Regions from separate parts of the Paenibacillus spongiae genome, predicted to be linked through region 4. Evidence: riboswitches for the same ligand, from Rfam matches in the RefSeq annotation. Region 4 holds a riboswitch; each other region holds the start of a gene.
What was found. A riboswitch is a leader RNA that binds a small molecule or an ion and turns the genes downstream of it on or off. The one in region 4 is predicted to bind cyclic di-GMP.
Positions count from the first base shown of each region.

Region 1 (3,317 bases), 480 kb from region 4:
ATGGAGTCTGTAAATGTCATCTTTTCAATTTTGACATTCGGTCCTTCGAAAAAAGTGTATGAATCATTCATACGGTTATCAATGAAGGTCACATCATGGTAAGCCACGATCCTCGTTCCATCAAAATGATTATTCCTTACTACAGCACCTGTGAACGGGGGGCTAACAGCTAAACCAATTACCCCTTTCGAGGCGAAATGATTCCCTTCGACAATGGCATTCCAACCATCATATAAGATGAGATCATAAGCGGCGTTATTATAGAACTCATTGTCTTTGATTTTAATGTTCGTATTACGGTGCCCGTTCTCACCGAATCCACCTTCAATATCGATACCAGATTGAGGGGCTATACCTTTCATATCATGAAAGACGTTATTCAGAATTTGTACTTGATCTCCTCCGCCAATCGTAATTCCCTGACGACGGTTAAAGGCAAATTCTGAATCTTTCACTACGATGTTTTTTGATACCGTTTTGTTCCAAACCTCTACGTAAGTTCCAGCAGTAACTGTTTTTTTGAATACAAGATGGAACTTTGCTGCACCTGTAGGAATCTGAAGGATTTTCTGTACCGATGCATTTTTAATACTAGTCAAAAACGTGTTATCACTCTTATAAAAATAAATATCAAATGTTCTAGGCAGATTGATATTATTGGTTACTTCAAATGTCTGCTCATTAAGAAAGATTGGATTCGTAAAAGGAATTGGAACCTTCGTTCGAATCGAATTCTTGTCCACATTTCGTTTGCCGGCCGCATCAAAGGAACCAGATTCAAAATGCGATGCATAGATATCTTTGACCAGCGTTCCTTTTCCACCGATTACCATTCCATCGCCAGTGAAGTATTCTGCCTTAATTCCCTCGACGGATAAATTCTCAGCACCCTCTGTCATTATCCCATATCCGCTCTCATGAGTACCCGCCGTATACTTATTGTCTTTCTTGGAATAGTCATGCGTATTCTTGTCGCCCCGATAAATCCCACCCTGCAGTTTGACATTCGTTATACCGTATCCTATGTATAACGTCTCGTATCTTTCTTTCCCATTCTTTTCTTTCTGAATGACCGTTTTATCATCCAGCTTGAAGGTCATATTGCTGACCATGTTGATCCGGCTGTTCTTATCGATCAGATAGGTACCCGTAGGCAGGGTCGTCGTTGTGAACCCTTGTGAGCTTGCCCATACAAGCGCATTGTTGATTCCACGCGTTGTTTCTGCTGCTTTTGTACCATCCTTAGTGATGCCCCACCGGGCCAAATCGACAACATAAGTCTTTCTATACGTACTTGTACTTGCAATTGCACTCACAGCTGCTTCAGCTCCATTAAGCTCGGAGATTCCTACAGGTGCTTCCGCATTTGATGTGCTAGTAGCGATTGGCAGAACCAATGTGCCTGCCAGCAGCCATTTCCATAATCGATTCATTTTACCCTCCTGCAACCATTTTTTGTCTTCTAGTATACCTAACAATATATTCTTTTAATATCATAAACTTACAATTTGCAACAAAATAGGACTTTATCCTGATACAATCCGTATAGACAGTAAGCACTTCTCGGTCCCGCTACCTATAAAAGGACTGTCCGCCCGAGCAAAGCTCGACTAACGGACAGCCCTTCGTCAGGAAAGATGATCTTTATTCCACAATCGCAAGAAATACGAATAAACCGTAACACGCTCATAAGCGGTTACTTTCCCTTATGCATGCACACCTTCCCGGTTACGCACCCCATCGTCGATTCTCAACTGCCCATGAACTGAACAACGTGATCAGCCTCAAACTCCATATGGCTGTCCCGCTTCTCGAATTCCATATGGCTGTCCCGCTTCTCGCCCTGCCACAAGAACGACCGTATTTCTTCAACGGATAACCCCTGCTTGCGGGCCATCGATATTAATTCCTGCCATTCAGGGTCTAATGCACGCACTACTCCGATTGAGTTTTCCATTCGCTCGCAGCCTCCATAAGTGGGGGTGGGTGCACCACTCGCTCCATATGTTCAAGGTGCCCAGATTCAGAACATATTTCGTAGCTTCCCGTTTTGTATCATTTCATAGTCATATTATACAGTTTGTATCATAGCAAAATTTGTCACATTCTGCGCAACACGCAAATTATTTTTTATATCGAACAACCGGACACAAAAAAACGCCTCTCTAAGCAGAGGCGCTTCTCATCCATCGAACGGTTTATTCTTGCGTTTTCTTCCATCGCTGAAACTCCAGAAACTCCTTGAATTGACTCTTGCTGATGCCCGATGCCATCGCATCCAGCACAAGCTGCTGCCATTCCGAATCCAACTCCTGGTCGGCAGCGTTGTCAAACAGCAGCGCATTGGGCGATATATTCAGCGTAGCAGCAATCTTCTCGATAAATTGAATGGAGGGGTTGCTTTGAATGCCCCTCTCGACATTGCTTAAATAGGATTTCGCGACTTCAGCGGATTCCGCTAACTCGGAAAGAGATTTTCCTTTGCTTAAGCGAATTCGCTTAATACGTTCCCCGATCGTCTCCGTCATCTGATCTCGCCCTTCGCGTATGGTTCTATTCTTCATTATACCAAAGATTGATGCTGCGTAAAAACCAACCTACCATAATCTTCGTAACGAAAAATAAAATACAGCCCGTAGGCCTTGGTGGCTTACGGGCTGCTCCGACTCTGCTTGAATCTCTTTAACACGACCCTTCTAATTCTACTTGCTTCGTCCGCCGGCTTGCAGCACTCGCTTGTAGCTTTCGTAGTATATCGGGTCGACTTGCTGCGGGCTCACGTAGTGATTAAAGCTGAAGCAAGTGATGTTGCTGATGAACGGCGCCACCAGCTCCATGCATTCGTACACTGGCGCAAATTCTACGGGAGCGAACTTTCCGTTCACGGTACGGAAGGTTTCCGTATCGCTCCACAGTGCTACTGGCCGGTCCAGCCGCTCAAGCGCTTCCTTGGTGGCCGAGAACCATGCCGGCAAGTGTTCCGGCAGCGAGTGAGCCGCTCCAACCCCATCCTGCAGATTCACAATGTCGATTGGGCTGTGGGTCAAAATATACGTCCACATCGTCCCCCACTGCTTCGGTGTTTGACCGGCCCCATCCACGAAGAACGGAGCAACCATGATCGGTTTATCCGGTGTAAGAGACTTCATGACGCCGCCAACCTTCCGGTAAAAAGCAATGGATTGATCCCAATCGCTCACTTCCGGTTGGTTCACGTTGTCGGGCTCGAAGCTTAAATACCATCCGGTAAAAGAAGCATAGTGTCCGTACTTGCTCCACAGATCGCGTGCCAATGCGCTGGCAAGATCCGCCTCATG
Region 1 is NZ_CP091430.1:1,492,860-1,496,176, reverse strand. It holds gene L1F29_RS06765 (right-handed parallel beta-helix repeat-containing protein) at 1-1,433, opposite strand, end outside; gene L1F29_RS06760 (anti-repressor SinI family protein) at 1,751-1,957, opposite strand; cyclic di-GMP riboswitch class II at 1,972-2,055, opposite strand; gene L1F29_RS06755 (helix-turn-helix domain-containing protein) at 2,199-2,528, opposite strand; gene L1F29_RS06750 (DUF4434 domain-containing protein) at 2,703-3,317, opposite strand, start outside.
Region 1: another riboswitch for cyclic di-GMP. It lies ahead of L1F29_RS06760 (anti-repressor SinI family protein); the one in region 4 lies ahead of L1F29_RS04355 (hypothetical protein).

Region 2 (3,317 bases), 3.5 Mb from region 4:
AGGGGCAAGCCAAGCTCAACGGATTCAAGAACGGATCTTATAATCCGGTAACGAAGAAGGTTACGTGGAAGGTTGGCTTTAACTACAACGGCAAAACGGTCAGCAACGCTGAACTGATCGATCCGCTGCTTGCCGGTCAATCATTCGTAGACGGATCGTTGAAATTGTTTGACATGAGCATTAAGAAGGACGGGGGGTTCCAGATTGCCAGCACCCCTATTCCAGATGACGGAACGATTTATACGCACTCCGTCGATGGAGATAACAAGCTGCATGTGAAGTTTAATCAAACGATCGACAAGCCTTACTATGTCACGTTCGAAACGATATTGGATAATACGATTATCGCGGATAAAGTAGAAAATACGGCATATCTGCATGAGGGAATCGATAAAGTTACCGAAGGCTTGTACGCATCGGTTGCGATTCCCCACGGTACCGAGTATGTAACGAAGGGCGGCAAGCAGAACGGGGGCGACATTGATTGGACGATTACGATCAATCAAGGTCAATCCCATGTTACGAATGCCAAAATTATCGATGAATCCAGCGATGGGCAAATCATCAAAGAAGATTCGTTCCATCTATATCAAGCGATTGTTGACGGGAACGGCGGAGTGACGAAGGACGTAAGCAAAGAGCTGGTCCAAGGAACGGATTATACCGTTGCCGTAACGAAGGCAGCCGGCGGCGGACAAACCTTCGAACTTTCTTTCAAGAATCCGATCAGCACCGCTTACATCTTGGAATACAAATCTACGATTGCCGCGGACGACGGGGATGAGTTAAGCAACGCAGTCACGTTCGCGGGCACGGGCGTAAACGTAACCGATTTGAGCTCGGAGAAGACCATCGTAGTCGGCAAATCGTCCGGGTCGGGTACAGGCAGCGGATTGAGAGGCAGCCTGTCCATCCTTAAGGTTGATGAGAAGAACACAGTCGTAACGCTTCCTGGTGCCGTATTCCAATTAGATCGCAAGCTATCGAATGGGACGATTGTACCGGGCAGCCAGCAGACGACCGATGCGGACGGCAAAGCCGATTTCACAAATCTCAGATACGGCACTTACATCTTGAAGGAGATCAAAGCTCCTGCAGGATACGAGTTGAATGCAGCTGATCTTGAAGTTACGATTAATTCGGCGAACGCGCTCGAAACGATAACGAACAAGAAGCTGCCGGATCCGCCGGTTAATCCGACTCCTCCGCCAGTATTTCCTTGGCCGCCGGTAGTAGATCCAGGCGAGCCGACGGAACCGGAAGAAGAAGTTGATCCGGAAACGCCAACAGAGCCGGGAGAGGAAGAAACGCCTCCGACCAAGCCTGGAGAGCCGACAGATCCGTCAGAGCCGGGCAAACCGGGAACTCCGACAGATACGACTAACCCGAGCAAACCGGGGACGAACGTCAAGCCGGGTACTTCGCCCGAGGACTTGTATGAAGTTGATACGGATCGTAATCCGCTTGGAGGCCTGGACGGAGGCCCGAAAGGAAAACCATCCAGCAGTGGGCTCACAACCTTGCCGAAGACCGGAGAAGACAGCAGCCTGCCGTATCAATTTGCGGGTCTTGGCATTATTATTCTGGGAGCATTCATGCTCATCAGAAGAAGAATGAACGGCAAGACGCAATAATAGCGATCCAATGGGGCGGGGCCTGATGCAAGCGCGTCAGGCCTCGCCAATCATCGCGAAATTATTGCATGAATAGATAGACAGTAGTCTAGCAGTCATGTATATTGAACATAGAATCCAGTGATTATGTCGTAGATAAAGCCACACGATAACGGCAAACCTGTCGAAAGGCAGGGACGCAAAGCTACAGGGCCTTCCCGGAATGGATGGCAGCCAGCTACCGAATGTTCAGGCTTTTTTTGTTTGTTCCGATGAAACAAGTACGATAACGGCAAACCTGCCGAAAGGCAGGGACGCAAAGCTACAGGGCCTTCCCGAATGGATGGCAGCCAGCTACCGAAAGGAGTTTTATCCGATGAGAAAATTGTCGTTTATGATAATGGTAGTTATTATTCTGACAGCAGCTATAATTCCGAGTGCGTCTGCCGCTGAGGCGGAAGACGAACGGCTTGACCTGTCCAAGCTGGATAAGGGAGCGATCGGAATTCGTTATGATGCCCCTGCGGGCAAGGTGACGAAAGCCGTCATTACGAAGGGTGCAAATTCATACACTTACTCATTGGATAAGGCGAAAGCAACGAAGCCGATATGGCTCCCTCTCCAAATGGGCAATGGGGCATACAGCGTTGTCATTTTGGAGAATGTGACGAAGACGAAATACCGGGCGGTCTTGTCCAAGTCGGTTACGGTCAAAGTGCCGAACGGAGCGGATATCTACTTGCACTCGATCCAGCATGTAAACTGGATGGATGCAAAGAAAACCGCCGCCAAAGCAAAGGAACTGACCCGCAACAGCAAGACGGATGAAGAAAAGGCTAAGGCCATCTACCAATACATCATTAGCAATGTGAAATATGACTTCGTGCTGGCCAAGAAGCTGACCGACTCGGCTTATATACCGGACATTGACGCAACGCTCGCAGCAAGCAAAGGGGTATGCTACAATTTCGCCTCCTTATATGCCGCGATGCTCCGCAGCGAAGGCATACCGGCCAAGCTTGTGATGGGAACAACCAGCCAGGTTGACGGCTACCATGCCTGGAATGAAGTCTATTTGAACGGAAAATGGGTTCTGGTGGATACGACGGTCGATACCGGTTTGAAAAAATCCGAAAAACCGTTCACCTTCGCAAAATCCGCCAAAGATTATAAAGTGGAAAAGACCTATTGATCTGCTGCAGATACCAAAAAACTGCCGGGCATTCGCTCCGGCAGTTTTATTATTTTGGAAGAATTCAGCTCTCCAGGGAGGCTTGTACAATCAGCCTGTGAGTCGGGTTCTTCAGCGGCTCGCACGTAATCAGCGTAACGATCGACTCCTTGTCGCTGCTTGCCAGAACCGATAAGTCGGTCGGTTCCACGATCGAAATTTTGTTCACATTATAAGTCAATTGCTTATCGTTCGTTTGAATCGTAATTTTATCGCCAATCTCAAGCTCGTTCAACCGGTTGAATAAACGGCCCTTGGTTCTGGCTCGATGAGCCGCTATGGCGGCATTGCCGGTTTGACCGATTGGATTCGTCTCCGTCATATGGGCGGCTGCATATCGTAAGTTTGCCTGAGAGGCCCCTTCCAGGATCGGCAGCTTGAGATCGATCTTATCGATCTCTATAAGTCCAATGGCGTTATCGTCCAGATCTTGAGCAGGTTTCTTCACGGTCTCGGGAGCCGGCTGAGGTTCC
Region 2 is NZ_CP091430.1:5,134,699-5,138,015, reverse strand. It holds gene L1F29_RS23350 (LPXTG cell wall anchor domain-containing protein) at 1-1,634, shown strand, start outside; cyclic di-GMP riboswitch class I at 1,778-1,859, shown strand; cyclic di-GMP riboswitch class I at 1,895-1,975, shown strand; gene L1F29_RS23345 (transglutaminase-like domain-containing protein) at 1,990-2,805, shown strand; gene L1F29_RS23340 (class D sortase) at 2,870-3,317, opposite strand, start outside.
Region 2: another riboswitch for cyclic di-GMP. It lies ahead of L1F29_RS23345 (transglutaminase-like domain-containing protein); the one in region 4 lies ahead of L1F29_RS04355 (hypothetical protein).

Region 3 (3,317 bases), 630 kb from region 4:
ATGATGATCGCCTCCGTTGCATTCGGTCTTCAGCGCAGTCTGGTCGATGATATGATGCAGGGTCAGACGCTGACCGAGATTCAAATCCACGGCAAAAAGAATGGCGACAGCCATGAAGCGATCACCCAAGCCGACGCGGACCGCTTCAAGAAGCGCGACGGCGTGAAAGCCGTAACGGCGCAGCGCTTCACGCAGGGCGAGGTCACCCTGGAGGGTTATAAAAGCAGCCCCTCGGCCATCGTAACCAATTTCGAGGAAGAAACGAAAGCCGGGCTGCAGCTCTCGGAAGGCCGTATGCCCAAGAATGGCACCGAGGCTATCGTCGGCTACCATTTTGCCCAGCAATTGATGAAGGCCGGAACCGAGGATGCCTATACGGGTTCTCTGCTCGGCAAACAGATTGAATTCCGCGCGACCGGGTATAATCCGGCTACCGAGAAAGAAGAGTCCCTTGGCATGGTCAAGCTGACCATCGTCGGATTGACGACGAAGCCGGATAAAGAATGGCTGCAGTCGACTGAGCTCTATCTCGACGATTCGATCCAAGACCGTTTGTTCCATAAAGATTTCGAAACCCATCCCAATGTCAAGGTATACGCCGAGAGCGCGGATCAAGTCACCGCAATGTCCAAGGCTCTCAGGGATGAAGGCTACAGCCTTTATTCGGTTGCCGATACCATTAAGGAAATGGACCTGGTCTTCCTCATCATGAAGATCGGACTGATCTTCGTCGGCACCATCGCCGTCTTGATCGCTTCGATCGGCATCTATAACACGATGACCATGGCGGTTACGGAACGCTCGCAAGACATCGGAATCATGAAAGCGATCGGCGCGAACCCGAAGACGATCCGCAGCATCTTCCTTCTGGAGAGCTTCGGCATCGGACTGTTCGGCGCCTTGATCGGACTGGCCGCCGCTTACGGATTGAGCGCCGTTATCAATGCCGTCGTTCCGATTATCATTGAATCGGCTCTGGACGGTGAAGCTCCGGAAGGCTTTACGTTTACCTATATCCCATTCTCGCTCACGCTCGTCAGCGTCGGCATCAGCCTTGGCGTCGCGGTCCTTTCCGGCATGCGGCCTGCTGCGAGAGCTACGCGGATCGATGTGCTGCGGGCGCTCCGCCGCGATATCTAATCGATTAAGAGGACATCGAATAAGCAAAGGACCGTCAATACAATTACATCCTTCCAAATAGAGGAACCGGACAAGCACCCGCTTGACCGGTTCCTCTATTTCCTATCCCTGTCCCTATGTATAAGACGGAAGCTTATTTGGTTTCCTTCATCCGGTAATAGGAAGCGATCTGTTCCCGGAGCAGGAACGCCCGCAGCGCCCGCTGCCGCTGCTCGTCCAGCCCTTCGTACCTTGCGCCGTAGAAGGTATGGTCGCCGCCCGGCTTGCTGCGAACGATTGCCAGCGTGCAGCGGAATTCAAAGCCTGACTTGATCCTGAATTCCACCTTATCCTCCGGGAACAGGTGAGGACCGCTTACCACTTCGAATCCAAGACCGGCCAGACTGATGTTCCGAATGGTCAGATCGATCCATTCCTCTACCTCGATCGTCTCGGCTCCTTCGCCTTCCCCGATCTCCCGCTTAAGCACATGCCGGAGCGATCCGCCCAGCAGCACGTCGACCCGCACGGATTCCCGCTTCTCCTCCAGCCCATTGAAGGCCCGGGGCGGCAGCAGCACGGCCAGCGAGCCTTCCGCTTTTCCAATAATCGTCGATTGTACCCGCTGTATGCCTGCAGCCGAATAGACGGTAAGATGGACCGGATTGCCAAGCTCAAAGCTCTTGTACTCCGTCATCTCCACTTCCAGCATGTCGCCCTCCACATGGGTCAATATCCCTGTGGATACGTAGCCATCCTTCTCCACTACAGTTCGGCTGTGCAGAAGCGCCTTGGCCGGAAAGCTTGTCTTCTCCATTCCATACCGTCCGTTTCTGCTTGTCTCTGCCTGATTGCTCATGCCGTTCTCCCTTCACGCGCCCGGTATGAGACAATCAAACAGCCCCCATGGCGGTGTAATATAGTTGCATCAAGCTTCTTGTATCCTACTGAGGTATATCTCTTATATCGTCATTAGGACCGGTATTTATGAAAAACAAAAAAAACGCTTCCTGCATCCGGAGCCGTTGTTATCCACCCGATTACGGGCGTCTCGTTTCGGCAGCCAGGCTATCCTCGCCCCTCTTTAAGCAGGGGGACATTAGACCCTGTAGCTTTGCGTCCTTGCCTTTCGACAAGTTTGCCTTTTCGTGCTTTCAGTTATGAAAAGCGCCTATAGGACCGCGTATGGAACTTAACGATAGGATCGTTATAGTTCCTTCACGATCAATAAGCTAAGCGTATCCTTCAAGTCGATTTCATACGTCGATTGCGGCGGCTTGCCGTCCGCTTCACGCAGCACCCGGACTGTCGGACGGTGAACCGCAAGCGGATTATTCGCCGATACGACCCCGACCTGGCCGGAGCTGAGCAGCACCGTTGTCGCTACCGGATAGATCGAGATATGCTTGCAGAACGTCTTGATCAAATCAAGATCGAAATAGGTGTTGCCGGCGGCAAATAGAAACTCGATCGCTTCGGTCGGCGTATATCGTCTTCGATACGGGCGCGGCGAGGTCAAAGCGTCATACACGTCCGCCAGGCCTACGATTTGCGCGTATTCGTGAATGGCATCCGCTTTCAGCCGGCGCGGGTAACCGGATCCGTCATAGCGTTCGTGATGCTGGAAGGCGCAATGGGCCGACAACAAAGAAATATCATGCTGTGCCCGTATGATGTTGAAGCCATCTTCCGCATGCTTCTCCATAATAAGCCGCTCATCCAGCGTCAGCGTAGTGTTCTTGTTAAGCAGCGGTCTGGGCACTTTGGTCATTCCGATATCGAATAGCAGCGCTCCCATCCCCAGCTCCTCGAGCTGCTGTCTGTTATAGCCCTTCGCAAGCCCCATGATTCCCGATAGGATGGCGACATTGACCGAATGCTGAAACAGGTAGGCATCGGTAACCTGTATATTCGTCAAGCTGACCATGACGTCTTCGCGTGTTATAAGATCTTGAAGCATCTCGGAGAAGACGCTCCGGAACGTTCTGCCAAGCTCCGGCGCTATCGTTCTCCCTTTCAGGTTCGGCTGATCCATTAGCTTCGTCATCGTCTTATACACGGCATCAGTGGCCCGCTTATGCGTCGAGTCCGAAATGGCAGTCGTCGGCTCTATATCGCCAGTCAGCGGATCGTCGATATAGAGCACATCTACTCCGATCATGATTAACCGTTCAATAAACCGATCGTTTAACTCCACA
Region 3 is NZ_CP091430.1:1,645,602-1,648,918, reverse strand. It holds gene L1F29_RS07500 (ABC transporter permease) at 1-1,140, shown strand, start outside; gene L1F29_RS07495 (PilZ domain-containing protein) at 1,274-1,978, opposite strand; cyclic di-GMP riboswitch class I at 2,175-2,272, opposite strand; gene L1F29_RS07490 (HD-GYP domain-containing protein) at 2,327-3,317, opposite strand, start outside.
Region 3: another riboswitch for cyclic di-GMP. It lies ahead of L1F29_RS07495 (PilZ domain-containing protein); the one in region 4 lies ahead of L1F29_RS04355 (hypothetical protein).

Region 4 (3,317 bases):
ATGCATATAGATCGATGCGCTCCTCCTCCGTCAAATCGTCCACCAGGCGGTTATGGATGGCATAACGATAAGGGCGCCCTCCGCCGTCGCGGCGGATAACGCCGACGTCCTCCAGATAGCGCAGGTCGGACCGGATCGTCTTCTCATCGGGCATCGGAATATCCCCGGGCATTCCGCCGCCGCAAACATCGAGCAGCTCCATAGCGGTATGGGACCGCTGCTGAAGGGCGGCGATCATAAGAGAGAGTCGGTAGCTCTCCGACTCCTTGACCGATTTGGCCCGGTATAGAAAGAGCAGCATCGGGTCGACGCTCTCGTAATAATTGAAGCGCAGCATGTCCGCAAACTCGCGGCCTTGAGCCTCGGGCAACTGCTGGCAGACCGTGCCGACGATATCCTTCAGACGGCGGAGCGTCTTGTCGAAGGTGTGGACGGAGATGCCGAGCCGCTGCGCAAACTGCTGCCGGCTGTAAGCGCCGCTCGTGAGCACCAGCATGCGCAGAAATTGCACTTCTTTATCAAAGCTCTCTTTGGCCATGCTGCGAATACGCTCCTTTCAGATCCGAACAAGCTTATACTTCTCATTGTATCAGCGCGCACAGACGGTTGGTAGGGTAAGGTAGTATCTCGTCATACTTTCGCCATGTTCGAGAGAGGCAAAATGAGCGATGATAGGAGCATGAACTTTCACGATAGGAGTGTTAAGGTAATATGACGTATCAAAACATACAAGGCGTCCGTGTCTGGGGGAAGCCCGATGAAGGCGCGGTGCAGCAGGCGAAGACCTGTAACGAGTACGGCAACGTGGTGCAGACGCTGTTGATGGCGGATCATCACAAAGGTTACAGCCAGCCGATTGGCGGGGTTGTCGTCTATGACGGGCAAATATCGCCGTCAGGCGTCGGCTATGATATCGCCTGCGGGAACAAGGCGGTGCGCACGAACCTTATGGCCGCGGATATCAAACCGGGAATAGCCGTTATCATGGACCGGATTGCCGCGAGAATCTCATTCGGTGTCGGCCGGGTCAATAACGTGAAGGTGGATCACGAGCTGTTCGATGATCCGGATTGGGCCGTTTATGCGTCCATAGGACGCCAGGAGCACGATAAACTGAAGGCACTAGCCCGGGATCAGCTCGGAACGGTCGGAAGCGGGAATCACTTCGTCGATTTGTTCGAGGAGGAAGAGACGGGGAGGCTGTGGGTGAGCAATCATTTCGGCAGCCGAGGATTCGGACATAAGACGGCCAGCGGCTTCATCAATTTGGCTTCAGGACGAGGATTTTTGGCTTCCGCGCCCGGCGAGAAGATGGACCAGCCGCCGATTCTGCTCGATCTTGACGATGAGCTTGGAGATATGTACTACCGCGCCATGAAGCTGGCCGGCCGTTATGCATATGCCGGACGTGATTACGTGATCGCACAAGTGCTGGCGATTCTCGGAGCGGAAGCGGACTTCGAGGTGCATAACCATCATAACTACGCGTGGAAGGAGCAGCACGGCGGCCGGAATACCGTCGTTATCCGGAAAGGGGCGACGCCTTCCGCGCCGGGTCAGCTCGGCTTTATCGGGGGCAGCATGGGGGATATTTCCGTCATCGTGAGAGGCAAGGATACCGATGAGAATCGGGACGCCTTCTACAGCACGGTTCATGGCGCAGGCAGGCTTATGAGCCGTACGCAGGCGGCAGGCAAGATGAACTGGAAGACTCGCAAGCGCACGGGCGGCCAGATCTCGCCGGAGCAAATGATGGACGCTGTCCACCGTTACGGGGTCGAGCTCCGCGGTGCGGGTACGGATGAGAGCCCGTTCGTCTACCGCCGGCTGCAGGAGGTGTTGGACGCTCACGATGAAACCATTGAAGTTCTGCACGTACTGAAACCGATCGGCGTCTGTATGGCCGGTGCGGACGAGTTTGATCCCTACAAGGATTAGGCCAGGCCGGCTCATGTCGGATGATGATAAGGCAACTCATTCTATAGACCTACTAAATTTACTGAATCTATTTACTTTCGGCATAGAAACCGATACTATATACCTATAATTGGTTAAAGTTGACACCGATGTTACTGGCAAATCCGTCGAAAGGCGGGGACGCAAAGCTGCGGGTCTAAGGCATATCAGGTATGCTATGACAGCCGGGCCGCCATAGGGTGTCTTTTCTATTGCATACATACGCACGGGGGGAACTTCAGATGGTGAACAAAGCAATCAAAGGAATCATGGTCATTTCAATCATGCTGGCATCGACCGGGGTAGCTGCAGCCGAACCGCTAAACCCTGCTTCTGCTTCGGTACACGCAAGTCCAATGGCTAATAAGAAGATGACCGCCGCCACCTTCAACAAGAAGCTGGCCGAGCAAGCCCGGACAAGCGGTGCGCTGAAGAAGCAGCAGGGCGCTCTGCTGATCCAGCTCAAAAATTCAGAAAGCAAGCTGACCGATCAGCTCGTGGAGCTGCTGGAAGCCGAGGATGCCGTGGGCTTTTTGAATGAGGAGCGCACGCAATTCTTTGCGGGTACTATGGCCAAGCTGGCTGCACGCGACGAAGGCGTAGCCGAATATCTGGAGGAGGACGAGCTGGATCTTGTCTCATCGCTCTCTTCAGGATGGCTGTCCGCGAGCAAGCAGGTGGACAAGCTTAAAGCTTCCTATGCCAAACTAGGCGCAGCCTTCAAAACCTACGTCAACCAAAAGCTGTATCAAGAGGCGCTGAATGCGCGCAATGAGCAGATCGGTCTGGATAAGAAGCTAAACGCGTTCTACAGCGGGATGATATACAAGCAGGATGAGATCAATGACGTTCTTTACGATGTGCTTAACCCGTATGCGTTCGATGATGAATGGATTGACGACAGCGACCACGAAGACGTATACGATGGCGGCTACAACTCCGTATGGGACTCCGTCTACGGTCAATAGATTCAAGCAGCCGATTCTCTATAAACCGCCCTCTTTCTGGAGGGTGGTTTATTTACGTTCTATTCATATATTTCATAGATATGCCGTTATTAATAGGACGGTACCCTAATATTGTGTGATAAAATAAATACCGCAAATGACAGATTATACATACAGTTGGTGACCTCATGAATGAATCTTTGAAGCCTTTCTTAGCGCTAGCCGATGCCGTTATCATTACGAACGAGAAGCACCAGATTCTAGCTGTGAACAAAACCTATGAATGCATAACAGGTTTCCCATCGGATTTAATCGTCGGCAAGAAAGCGAGTATTCTGCGGACCAGGCTTACCCCGGATGAGACGTATATAGGCATGTATGAGTCCTTGAACAGCGGCTCTCCCTGGTCGGGTA
Region 4 is NZ_CP091430.1:1,014,360-1,017,676, forward strand. It holds gene L1F29_RS04345 (helix-turn-helix transcriptional regulator) at 1-538, opposite strand, end outside; gene L1F29_RS04350 (RtcB family protein) at 712-1,938, shown strand; cyclic di-GMP riboswitch class I at 2,065-2,154, shown strand; gene L1F29_RS04355 (hypothetical protein) at 2,199-2,924, shown strand; gene L1F29_RS04360 (HD domain-containing phosphohydrolase) at 3,092-3,317, shown strand, end outside.